2 regions of the Janthinobacterium sp. GW821-FHT03C10 genome follow, and region 2 is predicted to be linked to the other one. Evidence: predicted binding sites of a transcription regulator. Region 2 holds the regulator's gene; the other holds the start of a gene.
What was found. The regulator FNR, encoded in region 2, switches genes on or off when oxygen is low (the NO sensors DNR and NnrR bind a similar motif). The targets are predictions, from matches to a motif close to TTGATNNNNATCAA.

Region 1 (7,955 bases), on a different contig from region 2:
CGACGCTGTCGGCCGTCACCGCGGCGCCGGCATGGGCGGCGGCAATGACGAGCGCGAACAAACCCTGAACCAGTTGCTGGTCGAGATGGACGGTTTTGAAGCGAACTCCGGCGTGATCGTCGTGGCCGCCACCAACCGTGCCGACGTACTCGACAAAGCCTTGCTGCGTCCGGGCCGTTTCGACCGCCAGGTCTCCGTCGGCTTGCCCGATATCCGTGGCCGCGAGCAGATCTTGAACGTGCACATGCGCAAAGTGCCTATCGGTACCGACGTGAAAGCCGATATCCTGGCCCGCGGCACCCCGGGTTTCTCCGGCGCCGACCTGGCCAACCTGGTCAACGAGGCAGCCCTGTTCGCCGCACGCCGCAGCAAGCGCCTGGTGGAAATGGCTGACTTCGAAGACGCGAAAGACAAGATCTACATGGGTCCCGAGCGTAAATCGATGATCATCCGCGAGGAAGAGCGCCGCAATACGGCTTACCATGAGTCCGGTCACGCCGTCGTCGCCAAGCTGCTGCCAAAGGCTGACCCCGTGCATAAAGTGACGATCATGCCGCGCGGCTGGGCCCTGGGCCTGACCTGGCAGCTGCCGGAACACGACAACTTGTCCGCCTACAAGGACAAGATGCTGGAAGAAATTTCCATCCTGTTCGGCGGCCGTATCGCCGAAGAGATTTTCGTGGGGCAGATGTCCACGGGCGCGTCGAACGACTTCTCGCGCGCCACCAAGCTGGCCCGTTCCATGGTGACCCGCTTCGGCATGTCCGACAGCATGGGCGTGATGGTCTACGAAGACAGCGAAAACGAAGGTTTCTTCGGTGGCGCCACCAAGACGATCTCGGAAGCGACCCAGCAAAAGGTCGATGCTGAAATCCGCAACATTCTCGACAAGCAATATGCTTTGGCGCGCACATTGCTGGAAAGTAACCGCGACAAGGTCGAAATGATGACGAAAGCCTTGCTGGAATGGGAAACCATTGATGCAGAGCAAATCAATGACATCATGGCCGGCCTGGAGCCGCGTCCGCCGAAAGTCATTCCGCCACGCCGCAATGCGGGCGACAGCGGCACGGGCGGCATCTCGCCGAACGTGACGGCACCAGCCTGATTAGGGCCGCCCTGACGGGCTGCACGCAAGGGTATGGCAAGAACGAGGGTAAGGAGCAATCCTTGCCCTTTTTCGTTGCCGCCGCAGTTTTTTCCTGACGACTACAAAGATTTACATGCGACACTATTTGCAATTTGGCCGTTTCGGCTTCAACCTGTCCGGCGCGCAGGCGCTGGTGATGGGCATCCTGAACATCACGCCCGACTCCTTTTCCGATGCGGGCCAGTACCAGCACCTGGAATTTGCCCTCTCGCGCGCCGAGCAGATGATACTCGACGGTGCAGACATCATCGATATCGGCGGCGAATCGAGCCGCCCCGGCGCGCCGCCGCTGCCGTTGCACGATGAGTTGCAGCGCGTCATGCCGGTGCTGTACGCCTTGCGCGACTGCGGCAAGCCCCTGTCCGTCGACACGTACAAGCCGGAAGTGATGCGCGAAGCCATCCTGGCGGGCGCCGACATGATCAACGACATCAACGGTTTCCGCGCGCCAGGCGCCATCGCGGCCGTACAGGACAGCGACTGCGCGCTGTGCATCATGCACATGCAAAGCGTGCCGCAAACCATGCAGGACCGGCCGCAATACGAGGACGTGGTGCGCGAAGTCATCGATTTCCTGCGCGAACGCATCGACACCATGACGGCGGCCGGCATCGCCCGCGAACGTCTGTGCGTCGATCCCGGCTTTGGTTTCGGCAAGACGGTGGAACAGAACTACGCTTTATTGCGCGCCACGCGCCAGCTGCGCAGCGAACTGGACCTGCCCGTGCTGGCGGGCCTGTCGCGCAAGTCGATGATCGGCGCCGTGACGGGTCGTCCCGTCGAGCAGCGCCTGGCCGGTAGTGTTGCCGGTGCGCTTGCTGCGGTAGCGCAAGGCGCAGAAATTATTCGTGTGCATGATGTAGCCGAAACCGTCGATGCCCTGAAGGTCTGGCGCATGGCGCACTGAAGCTGTAAGATTCATTATAAACAACAAAAAGAGAAATTTATGACGCGTAAATATTTTGGCACCGATGGCATCCGCGGCCTGGTGGGCACGGCTCCGATCACCCCCGACTTCGTCATGCGCCTCGGTTATGCGGCCGGCAAGGTGCTGGCCAAGTCGCAGGGCGGCAAGGCGCGCCCGACTGTGCTGATCGGCAAGGACACGCGCATTTCCGGCTACATGCTGGAAGCGGCGCTGGAAGCTGGCTTGTCGGCCGCCGGCGTGGACGTGATGCTGGCCGGCCCCATGCCGACGCCGGCGATCGCCTACCTGACGCGGGCGTTGCGCCTGTCGGCCGGGGTGGTTATTTCCGCCTCGCACAATCCCTACCATGACAATGGCATCAAGTTCTTTTCCGGCCAGGGCACCAAACTGCCCGACAGCGTGGAACTGGAAATCGAAGCGGCGCTCGACGAGCCCATGGCTTGCGTGGCGTCGGAAAAGCTGGGCCGCGCCAAGCGCCTCGACGATGCCCAAGGCCGCTACATCGAATTTTGCAAGGGCACCTTCCCGAACGAGCTGGACTTGCGCGGCCTGAAGATCGTCGTCGATTGCGCGCATGGCGCCGCCTACCATATCGCGCCGCACGTCTTCCATGAGCTGGGGGCGGAAGTCATCGCCATCGGCAACAAGCCCGATGGCTTCAACATCAACGCGGGCTTTGGCGCCACGGCGACCAAGGCCATGGCCGAAGCCGTCGTCGAGCACGGCGCGGACCTGGGCATCGCCCTCGATGGCGACGCCGACCGCCTGATCATGTGCGACGCCACGGGCCGCTTGTATAACGGTGACGAGTTGTTGTACGTGATGGTCAAGGACCGCCTGGCGACGGGCCCCGTGGCCGGCGCCGTGGGTACCCTGATGACGAATATGGCGCTGGAAGTGCTGTTCAAGCAGCAGGGCATCGGTTTTGCGCGCGCCAAGGTGGGCGACCGCTACGTGCTGGAAGTCATGAAGGAAAAGGGCTGGATACTGGGCGGCGAGGGTTCCGGCCATCTGCTGTGCCTGGACCGCCACACGACGGGCGACGGCATCGTCTCCGCGCTGCAAGTGTTGTCCGCGCTCAAGCGCAGCGGCCAGAGCCTGCAGCAATGCCTGGCCGAACTGGTGCTGTTCCCGCAAACCCTGATCAACCTGCGCGTGGCGCCCGGTTTCGACTGGCAGAAAAATGCCGCCATGGTGGCCGAGAAAGAGCTGGTCGAGACTGAACTGGGCGACACGGGCCGCGTGCTGATCCGCGCTTCGGGCACCGAGCCGCTGATCCGCGTGATGGTCGAGGCGAAAGACAAGGAGAAGGCCGAATCGATGGCGCGCCGCATCGCCGACAAGGTCGCCAGCTGAAAACGCGCAGGGCGGCGTTGTACTGCCTTGCCCTGAACGTTTTCAGCAAGCACCCAAGTGGGAGCGATAGTTATTTCCACCTAATTCGTCTATGGCAATTGACGAAATTGTGGGGAAGCGTTATTATCTTGTCTTCGGAGTGTGGCGCAGCCCGGTAGCGCACCTGGTTTGGGACCAGGGGGTCCAAGGTTCGAATCCTTGTACTCCGACCAAAGTCATAAGCGGGCTGTCAGAGATGACAGCCCGTTTTCTATTCTGCGGCGCCTTGGCATTGCTGGCGCGCATAGACTAAAATGCTGCACCTTTCCGCCCATCGTTCAACGGATAGGACAACGGTCTTCTAAACCGTGAATGGGGGTTCGATTCCCTCTGGGCGGACCAGTCCTTGCTGGTCATGCAGGCGACAAGCTGTCGCATTGCCATCCTTCTTCATCTCTGTTCATCGTTTGCCTGCAGACCGTGTCACGGCTGCGCAAACAGCACCACGCTCAGCAAGTACAGCAGCGGCGCCGCGCACAGCAGCGCAGAGATTACCGCTCCCATTTTCTTGTTGGCCAGCCGGGCCAGGCGCAGCCGTTCCCGCACGGGCAGGTGCTGGCGGATCACGCTGCGCGCGCGTGGTCGAAACGGTTGTTCGTGCATGAGCTCTCCCTCGTCGATCAGCAGTTGATGCCGTCGAGCATAGCGAGGGGGATCTAAAAATGGTGTAAACAGTGGACCTGGCGCCGCAAACGCGGCGTAAAGATGCGGCTGGCATTGAAAGCGGCAGCGGGCACGGTGCACCGCTGCCGTCATGAGGCTTTGATGATGCTTACTTTCCCTGGCGGCGGCGTGCCATGAAGCCCAGCAGGCCCAGGCCGGCGAGCAGCATGGCATAGGTTCCAGGTTCCGGCACGGCGGAAATGAAGGCCCTGTAGTTGCTCAGATCCTTGGGCAGGCCCTCGATCGTGAAGGTGGTGCCGGCAGCCACGGGTGCGGCCCAGTGGAATACCAGTTCGCCCTGGCCGAAATGGATGGCCAGATAGTCATAGGCGGCCGCGCTCGTATAGGAATTGACCCCGCCGCTCAAGCCCGCCGTGGTGCCGGCAGTGCAGCCCGACGTGGCGCTGTCGCAATATGAAACGGCGGCGCCCAGGCTGCTGCCGAACACGCCATTGATATAGCCCTGGATGTCCGAGGGACTCTGCGGCACCAGATTATCGTCATAATATTTCACCTCCAATGCCGGCGATGGCGAATAGGTGACGGTGCTGCCGGCGATGACGAAACCGCTGGCCGGCCCCACATCGACCCAGGTGGCCGCTTGCGCCGCACTTGCCAGTACAGTCATTGCGGCCAGCATGGATGCCTTGACGGCAATGCTCTTTATGCTTTTCATGAAAATCCCCTTGTGCTTGAGACAGTTGCTTCATCGTGTAGGGATGCGTCCCTGCCTGCCGTGGAAGTCATCCCATTGCCCGTTTTTAGCTATCTTTTTAGCTACTTCCTGCGCGTACTGAGTACGCAAATGCAAGCTTACTCTTGATGTAAATTAATACAATTTAAATAATACTATTGGTTCAGTTGACAACATCGCATACGGCTATGTACGGCTGTGCCAGCGATAGCCAACATGGCAGGAGGAAATGGCGTGACAAGGCGCGCCAGCTTGTGCTAGCGACGTCCCTGCTTGGGGGGAGGCGGCGGGTGCTTCAGTCGCTGTTGTTGCTGACGCCAAACAGGCGATCCTTGGCGTTGAGCAGCTTTTGTACCTTGGCGCCCATTTTCATCAGTTGCGCCATCGATTCGGGCGACAGGCGCTGCAAGTCGTCGAACCAGGTGTTGGCCAGGTCGACCAGTTCATACATTTCGCGCATGCGCTCCTGCGCATATTGATCCACCGGTTCCATGGCCGGCGCCAGCAGCGCTTCGCGCAGCACCGTCAGGGTGGGGGCCACCTCGCGGCGGCGGCGCTCGGCGGCCACCACGCGGAAGATTTGCCACACATCGCCCAGCGAAGAAAAATATTCGCGCCGGTCGCCGGGAATGCGCGACTGGCGGATCAAGCCCCAGCCCTGCAATTCCTTCAGGCCGATGCTCACGTTCGAGCGCGAGAAACTCAGGTGTTCCGCGATTTCATCCGCGTGTAAAGGATGCTCCGCGACAAACAACAAGGCGTACACTTGCCCCACCGTGCGGTTAAAGCCCCAGCGGCTGCCCATCTCGCCGAAATGACTGACGAAGGTCAGGATCAGCGGCGTCATTTGGATATTTTGAGTTTTCATAATTATCTGAATTTTTTCACGCCAAACCGCCAGGGTCAATTGATATATGTCATGTTTCGCAGTATTATACAAAAAATCGAATTTACAGAAAATTCTGAAAACTCAAAAAGTATAAGATGACGACCTCGCCACTGTCCTTGCCCCGCTTTATTCTTCCCCGTGCCGCCAGCCTGGCGCAAGGCGGCGCCGCCTTGCTGTGGCTGCCGCAAGCGGCCTTGCTGGCCTGGGCCGTGCAAGCCATGCTCGATGGCGCACCGTGGCGCGCGGCCCTGTGGCCGGCCGCCGGCGTGCTGCTGCTGGGCGTGCTGCGCGCCGGCTGTGAAGCGTGGGGCGCGCGGCGCATGTATGCGGCGGCGCGCGCGCACCTGTCCACCTTGCGCGGGCAGGTGGCGCAGGCGCTGGCGCGCCGTTCGCCGCTGGACCGCCGGCGCGCGCAGTCGGGCCAGGCGGCCAGCGTCATCGCCGAGCAGGCCGAAGCCATCGTGCCGTATCTGGTGCGCTACAAGCCGGCGCGCTGGAAAGTCATGCTGGTGCCGCTCGTCATCCTCGCCGCCGTGACGCCGCTGTCGTGGACGGCCGCCCTGATCCTGCTCATCGCCGCGCCCCTGATTCCCGTCTTCATGGCCCTCGTGGGCATGGGCGCGCAAGCGGCCAGCCGCGCGCAGATGGTGGAAATGGGCGGCATGAACGCCTTCCTGCTGGACCGCCTGCGCGGTCTGGCCACCTTGCGCGCGCTCGATGCCGTCGATGCCACGGCCGCACGGCTGGACGCCTCGTCGCAATCCGTGCGCCGGCGCACGATGGTGGTGCTGCGCATCGCCTTTTTGTCGTCCGCCGTGCTGGAACTGTTTTCCGCGCTGGGCGTGGCCATGGTGGCCGCCTTCATCGGCTTCTCCCTGCTGGGCAGCCTCGATTTCGGCACCTGGGGCCGCGAACTGAGCCTGGGGCAGGGCTTGTTCATCCTGCTGCTGGCGCCCGCGTTCTTCGAGCCGCTGCGCGAACTGGCCGCCGTCTGGCACGACAAGGCGGCCGGCGAGGCAGGCCTGGCCGGACTGCACGACCTGGCGGGCGAGGGCGTGCCCCTGCCTGGCTTCGGTGCGGAAGTGGCTGCCGTCTCCGCCGCCGCCATGGCGGTGGCGCCGCCGCCCGCCATTGACATCCATCAACTGCGCTTTGCCCACCCTGGCGAAGCGCCCGTGTTCGACGGCTTCGACTTGAGCGTGCGCGCGGGCGAACACGTGGCCCTGCTGGGCGCCAGCGGCGCCGGCAAGACCACCTTGCTGTCCTTGCTGGCCGGCTTGCTGCCCGCCAGCGGCGGCGAGCTCCGCATCGGCGGCGTGCGCCTGAGCGACAACACCGTGAATACCTTGCGCCAGCGCATGGCGTGGATGGGGCAGCGTCCGCACGTGTTTGCCGCGTCCGTCAGCCAGAACGTGACCCTGGGCCGCGCAGGGGCGCAGGCCGCGCACGTGACGCAGGCGCTGCACCTGGCCGACCTGGCCAGCGTGGCGCAGGCGCAGCCGGCCGTCATGCTCAGCGATGGCGGCCAGGGCCTGTCCGGCGGCGAGGCCGTGCGCCTGGCGCTGGCCCGCGTGGCCCTGCATCCGCATGCGGACTTGCTGCTGGTCGATGAACCGACGGCGCACCTGGACAGCGAAACGGCGGCGCGCGTCACGGACGCCTTGCTGACCCTGGCAAAAGGCAAGACCATGCTTGTCGCCACGCACGACCCCGTGCTGGCTGGCCGGCTGCAGCGCACGGTGCGGGTCGATGCGGCGACGCAGAAGGAGGAGGCGCGCGCATGAAAACATCCCTGATATCGCATCCCGTCCTGCGGCAATTGCTGCTGGCCCAGCCCCGCAAGCTGGTCGGCGGCGCCATGCTGGCGGCCCTGACGGCCGTGGCCGGCATGGCCTTGCTGGGCTTGTCCGGCTGGTTCATCACGGCCACCTCGATCGCCGGCCTGCATGCCTCGACGGCCATCCTGTTCGACGTCTTCGGCCCGTCCGCCGGCATCCGCCTGCTGGCCATCGGCCGCACGGGCTCGCGCTATGCGGAGCGCCTCGTCACGCACGACGCCACGTTCGCCGCGCTGGCCAGTATCCGCGTGCAACTGTTTCGCGGCTGGTCGCGCCCGGAAGCGGCCAGCCGCCTGCTGCGCCAGCCCGCCAAGCTGCTGTTCCGCCTGACGGCCGATATCGACGCGCTCGAATCGCTGTACCTGCGCCTGCTGGTGCCCGCCTTCACGGCACTGTGC
Region 2 (7,955 bases):
TGAGGGGCGTGCGGATTTCATGGCTCATGTTGGCCACGAAATCGCTCTTCGCGCGGTTGGCCGCCTCGGCCCGGTCGCGCTCCTGTTCCAGCTCCGCCGCGCGCGATTCGAGTTCCTGCTGCAGCCGGTCGCGTTCGCTCATCAGGCCGTTGAAGGCTTCCGTCAGCTCGCCGATCTCGTCGCGCTGCTGCACGGGAACGGGGGTGAAACGGCTGCCGCTGGTGCGCAGCGCCTGCAGGGTGTCGCGCAGGCGCACCAGGGGCGACAGCAGGCGTACGGTGACCCAGCCCAGCACGGCTGCGGCCAGCAGCGAGGCGAGGATGCTCCACAGCACCAGCCGGTACAGCACGCCGTCGAACGGTTCGAAGGCGTCGTCGAGGGGCAGCGAGGCGGCCAGCAGCCAGTTCACCGATTTCAGGCGCTTGAAGCTGTTGACGGCCGTGATGCCGCGGCTGTTGGTGCTGACCATGCTGCCTTCGCCATCGTCCTTCAGCAGCTGAGTGGTCGTCAGGTTGGCGTTCGGCAGGCGCGGCTGCAGCAAACGGCTGGTATCGGGGTGCAGCACGTAGCGCGGCACGGCGCCGCGCGTGAGGATGAAGTAATAGCCGCTCTTGCCGATCTTTTCCGAGCGCAAACGCCCCAGCAGGTTGTCCTTGTACAGGCGCAGCACGCCGATCACCACGCCGGCCACCTGGCCGTCGGCGGCCAGCACGGGCGCCACCATCTGCACGATGGGCATGCCGCTCGATTTGCCCAGCATCGGCTCGGTGATCATGGGCTGGCGCGTGCGCAGCACGGTCTGGAAATACTCGCGCTCGGCGACGTTGATGCCGGCGCGCCCCGCCACTTCCGGCATGTCGGCCACGACGGCGCCGTGCGCGTCGAGCACCAGCACGTCGTCGAACAGCACCAGCATCGAGCGGCGCGAATAGTATTCGCGCAACTGGGCGGGCTGGGCGATCAGTTCCGGCGGCTGCTGCCGGGCCGTCAGGGTGACGATCTGCAGCAGCATCCCCAGCTTGTCGTCGAGCTCGGCGGCGGTGCGGCTGATCAGGGACGACTGCTGGCTCAGCAGTACCCGGGTGAAATCGTCGCGCATGTGCTGCACCTGGATCATGGTGACCAGCGCGATCATGGCGATCGAGGTCAGGCTGGTGGCCAGCGCGACTTTTGCTTTGATGCCGAGAGGCTTCATGATTTCCTTTTCAGTACCGGGCGGCACAGGCGGCAAATAATGCTGTCAGGAATTTTCCTATCAATACCCCAGCTTGGCAAGCGCCGCCACGCAAATTGCCCTCTCCGCATGGGCTTTTGACGATGTTGCCATATAATTAAAGGCGGGACGTCGTTTATTCGGTGAAATTGCGGTGAAATTGGCACACGGCAACCCTGTATGCAGTAAACTTGTTGTTGCATTTTCTAAAAGGTACCGACATGACTGAAGCGCTACTCACTCCAACCTTGCCCACAGTGACCGTGGAAGCGTTGCGTGCGCGATGCTCGACCTGCAGCATGCATCAATTGTGCCTGCCGATGGGCCTCGATGTGGGCGACATGGACAGGCTGGACCAGATCATCGGCCGCCGCCGCAAGATCGTGCGCGGCGCCTCGCTGTTCCGCATCGGCGACTCGTTCCAGAACCTGTACGCGATCCGCCTGGGCCACTTCAAGACCTACCAGATCAATCCGGGCGGCGAAGAGCAGGTGACGGGTTTCCAGATGGCTGGCGAACTGCTGGGCATGGACGCCATCAGCGCCGACCGCCACCACTGTAATGCGGTGGCCCTGGAAGACAGCGAAGTGTGTGAAATCCCGTTTTCCAGCCTGGAACAATTGCTGGGCAACATGCCGACCCTGCTGCGCCATTTCCACCGCATGATGAGCCAGGAAATCACGCGCGAGCAAAGCGTGATGCTGTTGCTGGGCAATATGCAGGCGACGCAGCGCTTTGCCGCCTTCATCGTCAACCTGGCGTCGCGCTATGAAGCGCGCGGCTATTCGAGCAGTAAATTCCAGTTGCGCATGTCGCGCGAGGAAATCGGCAACTACCTGGGCCTGACCATCGAAAGCGTCAGCCGTTTATTGTCGAAATTCAAGAAGGAAGGCTGGCTGCGCGTCTCCAACCGAGAGATCGAGATCCTGCAGCCGGCGAAATTGAAGGCCATTACGGCCGGCACGGACGTCTGCAAATAACAGCACCGTCAAAACCTACTGCGCGTCGCGCTTTGCGGCCTGCGATGCTCGCTGTGCTCTAGCACAGCTGCGCTTCTCAGCCACAAATCACTGCCGCTCGCTACGGTTTTTTCCCGGCGCTGTACGTTATAGCTCTTCATCCGCGTGCAGCGCGATGCTGCGTTGTAGCGGCCAGGTCCAGATACCGGACAGGCGCCACTCGCGCTTGTCATTTTCCACCAGCACCTGCCAGCGGCTGCGTTCGAGCATCGGCAGCGCCACGGAAAAATTGCCGGCCGCATCGGGCTGCACCAGCAGCTTGATATCCTTTTCCGGCAGGGTCGCATGCGCCAGGTGCAGCAGCAAAGGCCTCTGGTACGCCTTGCCGAAGCTGTGCACGGAACCGCTCAGGCGCGCTGCGGCGACGTCATACGCCAGGGTCGTATCCATGGCCAGGTCGCTGGCGATCGTGTCGCGCTTCAAATCCTGGTTGATGGCCTTGCCCTGCTTGTAATAGTCGCCCACCACCAGCGCATCGGGTTGTGTAAACGCGATATAACCCATGAAGCTGCCGACGACCACGGACAGGCCGGGACCGATCATCAGCAGCCATGGCCAGCGGTGCTTGTACCACGGGGCAACGGGGGCTTGCAGTTTCAGACTGTCGGACATGCTATTTCTCCTGTGTAAATGGCCGGCCCCCATGCGGGGACCGGCCTTCCTGCATTAGCGCGGCACGATGAAGACCGCGCTTTCGCGCACGTGCAGCGACGGGTCGTCCAGCGAGTGCAATTCGATTGCAATCTTGTTCGAACCCTTCTCGCCGACGCCGTGCGGCACGCGCAGGCGGATCGGCCAGCCCAGCGTTTCCGTCGGCTGCAACGTCACTTCCTCGCGTGTCAGCAAGGTCAGGCCCGGCAAGCCGGATGCGCTGATTTTGAAATGCTGGCTTTGCTCGGAGGTGTTCATGATCTGCAGGCGGTAGACGTTTTCGATCATGCCGTCTTCCACTTCGCGTCCCATCGAACCGCGGTCGCGGATCACGTCCATTTTCAGCGGCGTGCGCAGGGCCAGCGAAGTACACACGGCGATGATGATCAGGGCCAGGATGGAAGTGTAGATCAGCACGCGCGGGCGCATGGCGCGCTGGCGGATCTGCTTCGAATTGAAGTTGTTTTCCATCGCATGGTCGGTGCTGTAGCGTATCAGGCCACGCGGCCGTTCGACCTTGTCCATCACGGTATTGCAGGCATCGACGCAGGCGGCGCAGCCGATGCATTCATACTGCAGGCCGTTGCGGATATCGATGCCGGTCGGACACACCTGCACGCACAGGGTGCAGTCGATGCAGTCGCCCAGCTTGTCGTTGTTGCCAGCCTTCTTGCTCATGGCGCCGCGTGGTTCGCCGCGCTTGGCATCGTAGGTGATGATCAGCGTGTCCTGGTCGAACATGGCGCTCTGGAAGCGCGCGTAGGGGCACATGTATTTGCACACCTGCTCGCGCAGCCAGCCTGCGTTGCCGTAGGTTGCCAGGCTGTAGAACAAGACCCAGAACCATTCCCAGGGACCGAAATTGAGGGTGGTCACCTCGCGCGCCAGTTCCTTGATCGGCGTGAAGTAGCCGACAAAGGTAAAGCCCGTCCACAGGGCGATGGCGCCCCAGACCAGGTGCTTGGCCGTCTTCTTGAATGCCTTGCGCACGGAGGGACCCTGCCTGTCGAGGGCCATGCGCGCGCTGCGCGTGCCCTCGATGCGGCGTTCGACCCACAGGAAGATTTCCGTGTATACCGTTTGCGGGCAAGAAAAGCCGCACCATACCCGCCCGGCAATGGCCGTGACGAGGAACAACAAATACGCACAGATGATCAGCAGGGCCGCCAGATAGATGAAATCCTGGGGCCACAGCACGACGCCGAAAATGTAGAACTTGCGCGTGGTCAAATCGAACAGCAGGGCTTGCCTGCCATTCCAGGTCAACCACGGCAAGCCGTAGAACGCGAGCTGGGTAAGCCATACGCATACCCATCGCCAGGTAGCGTAGCGTCCTTTGGCCTCGCGAGGGTAGATTTGCTCGCGGGCCGCATACATCTTGATGACTTGAGGTTCCATTACATCATTTCACGGGCGTCTGGGGATTCGACAGGCTCCAGACATACGCCGACAGCACGTGTACCTTGGATTCGCCGAGGAAATCGCTGAAGGCCGGCATGGTGTTGCTGCGTCCCTTGCGCACGGTTTCCATGATGGTATCGGCGCTGCCGCCGTACAGCCACACCTTGTCCGTCAGGTTAGGCGCACCGAGCATCTGGTTGCCCTTCGCATCGGCGCCGTGACAGGCCATGCAGGCGCCAAACTTGGCCTTGCCCAACACGGACTTGACGGGGTCCGAGGTGGAACCGGACAGGCTCAGCACGTAATGGGCCACGTTCTCGACATCCTTTTCGGAGCCCAGCGCGGCGCCCATCGGCGGCATCTGCCCATTGCGGCCGTGCATGATGGTGGTCTTGATGATGTCGGGTTCGCCGCCATACAGCCAGTCCTTGTCCGTCAGGTTGGGGAAGCCCTTGTTGCCGCGCGCATCCGAACCGTGGCATTGCGCGCAGTAGGTCAGGAACAAACGCTGGCCGATGGCTTGCGCCTGCGGATCGGCCGCCACCGTCTTCAAGTCCTGGCTCAGGTACTTGTTGAACAGGGGACCGTAGTCGGCTTCCGCCTTCTTCAGCTCTTCCTCGTACTGGCCCGTCGATTTCCAGCCCAGGCTGCCGGCGTAGTTGCCCAGGCCCGGATACAGGAACAGGTAGGCCAGCGCGAAGACGATGGTGATGTAGAACAGCCACATCCACCAGCGCGGCATCGGCGTATTGAGTTCCTTCAAGTCCTCGTCCCACACGTGGCCCGTGGTGCCGTCGGCGGGGGCGCCGGCGGCCACTTTCACTTTCGACTGGGAGTACAGCAGCACGCCGCAGCCGATGATGCCCAGCAGGGACAGCACGATGACATAGATATTCCAGAAGCCATTGGTAAAGTCAGCCATGGTTGCGCTCCTTCGCCAGGTTCATTTCGGCCTCGGCCGGATAGTCGAGCGCGTCGTCGGCGAACGGCAGGCGCGCCGCCGCGTCGAAGTCGCTGTTGCTGCGGCTGAACGTCCACCACAGGATGCCCACGAACGTCGTAAAGGAAACCACCGTCATGACGCTGCTGGCGCTGTCAAACAGGTTTTCGATTGCCATGCTAATTCCTTGTTTTGATTAATGTACCGAGGCCTTGCAGATAGGCGACCAGGGCGTCTTCTTCCGTCTTGTCCTGCAGCTGCGCGGGGCCGGCGGCGATTTCCGCATCGCTGTACGGCTGGCCCAGGCGTTGCAGGGCGCGCATCTTCGGCATGATGTCGTCAGGCACCAGCTTGGTCTTCGCCAGCCAGGGGTAGGCCGGCATGTTCGACTCGGGCACCACGTCGCGCGGGTTGTTCAAGTGCGTGCGGTGCCATTCGTCGCTGTAGCGGGCGCCCACGCGGGCCAGGTCGGGACCCGTGCGCTTGGAACCCCACTGGAACGGACGGTCGTAGACGAACTCGCCGGCGACCGAATAGTGGCCATAGCGTTCCGTTTCCGCGCGCAGCGGACGCACCATCTGCGAATGGCAGTTGTAGCAGCCTTCGCGCACGTAGATGTCGCGGCCCGCCAGGCGCAGCGGCGAATACGGCTTCAGGCCGGCGACGGGCTCCGTCGTGCTCTTCTGGAAGAACAGGGGAACGATCTCGACGGCGCCGCCGATGCTGATCACCACCGTGACCAGGGCGATCAGCAGCCAGGGGTTTCTCTCAATCCATGCATGTGAAAATTTCATTTGCTTTTGCTCCTATCAGGCGTGCGCCGCGTTCAGTTCCGGAATGCGGGCGACGGGGAGTTTGCTGCCGCGCAAGGTCATCCAGGTGTTGTAGCCCATGATGCACATACCCGACAGGTACAGCAGGCCACCGGCCACGCGCACCACGTAGTACGGATACGTCGCTTTCACGCTCTCGACAAAGGTGTAGGTCAGGGTGCCGTCCGGATTGACCGCGCGCCACATCAGGCCTTGCATCACGCCGGCGATCCACATTGCCGCGATGTACAGCACGATGCCGATGGTGGCTACCCAGAAGTGCACGTCGACCAGGCGCGTGCTGTGCATCTGCGTGCGGCCCGCCAGGCGCGGCAGCAGGTAGTAGATCGAACCCATGGTGATGAAGCCCACCCAGCCCAGGGCGCCCGCATGCACGTGGGCAACGGTCCAGTCGGTGTAGTGCGACAGCGAGTTGATGGTCTTGATCGACATCATCGGACCTTCGAAGGTGGCGATGCCGTAGAACGACAGCGAGACGATCATGAATTTCAGGATCGGGTCGGTGCGCAGCTTGTGCCAGGCGCCCGACAGGGTCATGATGCCGTTGATCATGCCGCCCCAGCTTGGTGCCAGCAGGACCAGCGAGAAGACCATGCCGATCGATTGCGTCCAGTCAGGCAAGGCCGTGTAGTGCAGGTGATGCGGGCCCGCCCACATGTAGGTGAAGATCAGCGCCCAGAAGTGGACGATCGACAAACGGTACGAGTACACGGGGCGCTCGGCCTGTTTCGGGATGAAGTAGTAGACCATGCCCAGGTAGCCGGCGGTCAGGATGAAGCCCACCGCGTTATGGCCGTACCACCACTGGATCATGGCGTCCTGCACGCCCGCATACGCGGAATACGACTTGGTGAACGAGGCAGGCATGACGGCGCCATTGACCACGTGCAAGATCGTCACGGCCAGGATGTAGGCGCCGAAGAACCAGTTGGCCACGTAGATGTGCTTGACCTTGCGCTTGATCAGGGTGCCGAAGAAGACGATGGCGTAGGCGATCCAGACGACGGCGATGAGGATGGCGATAGGCCATTCCAGCTCGGCGTATTCCTTGCCGCGGGTCAGGCCCATGGGCAGGCTGACGACCGCGCACAGGATCACGGCTTGCCAGCCCCAGAAGGTGAAGGCGGCCAGCTTGTCGGAAAACAGGCGCACCTGGCAGGTGCGTTGCACCACGTAGTACGAGGTGGCGAACAGGCCGCAGATGCCGAAGGCGAAAATCACCGCATTCGTGTGCAGCGGACGCAGACGCCCGTATGTCAGCCATGGTATGTCGAGGTTCAGGGCAGGCCAGGCCAGCTGAGCGGCGATGATAACGCCAACCAGCATGCCGATGATGCCCCATACCACAGTAGCGACCGCGAATTGCTTCACGATCTTGTAGTTATAGTTCAGCGATTGATCCACAAAGACTCTCCCTGGAATTACTATTTATGATGGTGGCCAGAGAGTAAGTGTTTGACCGCGAAAAAACTTTGATGTGGATCAAAATTCCCCGGATGAAATAAGCGTAGCGAACTGGCATCGAAATAAAGTGATATTCCGGTCAAAAAAGCCATGCAAGATCCCTGCAACAGCTGGCTTGACATGGCGTAAAACGTGCATGGAAGCAATGACTTACAGTGGCTTGTCCAGACACGCCCAAGGCCCGCCATGGAAGACCCCGAACGCCGCGACCCGTTTGATGCCCAGGTGGACCTGGTCGTCGGCAAGGCCGAGGGCACGACCCTGTTCAGTCACTGCCTGCTCGATTGCCTGCAGCAGATGCCTTCGCCGGGCATCGTCATCTTCGTGCATGGCGTCAATTCCGACGGCGAGTGGTACGGCGCGGCCGAAGCCGGCTTGTGCCAAGGCCTGAACACGCGCATGAAGCGCTGCGACGAGCACATGGCGCATGCCAC

Region 1: the regulator FNR is predicted to act here: its motif matches at 5,738-5,751, upstream of cydD (thiol reductant ABC exporter subunit CydD).

Annotation. Positions count from the first base shown of each region.
Region 1 covers NZ_JBWKUN010000003.1:366,945-374,899, forward strand. Annotated here, with positions in the region: gene ftsH (ATP-dependent zinc metalloprotease FtsH) at 1-1,108, shown strand, start outside; gene folP (dihydropteroate synthase) at 1,224-2,057, shown strand; gene glmM (phosphoglucosamine mutase) at 2,097-3,434, shown strand; tRNA gene AC07VH_RS12855 (tRNA-Pro) at 3,570-3,646, shown strand; tRNA gene AC07VH_RS12860 (tRNA-Arg) at 3,741-3,815, shown strand; gene AC07VH_RS12865 (hypothetical protein) at 3,897-4,076, opposite strand; gene AC07VH_RS12870 (PEP-CTERM sorting domain-containing protein) at 4,246-4,812, opposite strand; gene AC07VH_RS12875 (GbsR/MarR family transcriptional regulator) at 5,126-5,677, opposite strand; gene cydD (thiol reductant ABC exporter subunit CydD) at 5,815-7,503, shown strand; gene AC07VH_RS12885 (amino acid ABC transporter ATP-binding/permease protein) at 7,500-7,955, shown strand, end outside.
Region 2 covers NZ_JBWKUN010000005.1:64,075-72,029, reverse strand. Annotated here, with positions in the region: gene AC07VH_RS17415 (response regulator) at 1-1,195, opposite strand, end outside; gene fnr (fumarate/nitrate reduction transcriptional regulator Fnr) at 1,435-2,193, shown strand; gene AC07VH_RS17405 (FixH family protein) at 2,320-2,844, opposite strand; gene ccoG (cytochrome c oxidase accessory protein CcoG) at 2,899-4,281, opposite strand; gene ccoP (cytochrome-c oxidase, cbb3-type subunit III) at 4,286-5,206, opposite strand; gene AC07VH_RS17390 (cbb3-type cytochrome oxidase subunit 3) at 5,199-5,402, opposite strand; gene ccoO (cytochrome-c oxidase, cbb3-type subunit II) at 5,404-6,018, opposite strand; gene ccoN (cytochrome-c oxidase, cbb3-type subunit I) at 6,034-7,461, opposite strand; gene AC07VH_RS17375 (T6SS effector phospholipase Tle3 domain-containing protein) at 7,708-7,955, shown strand, end outside.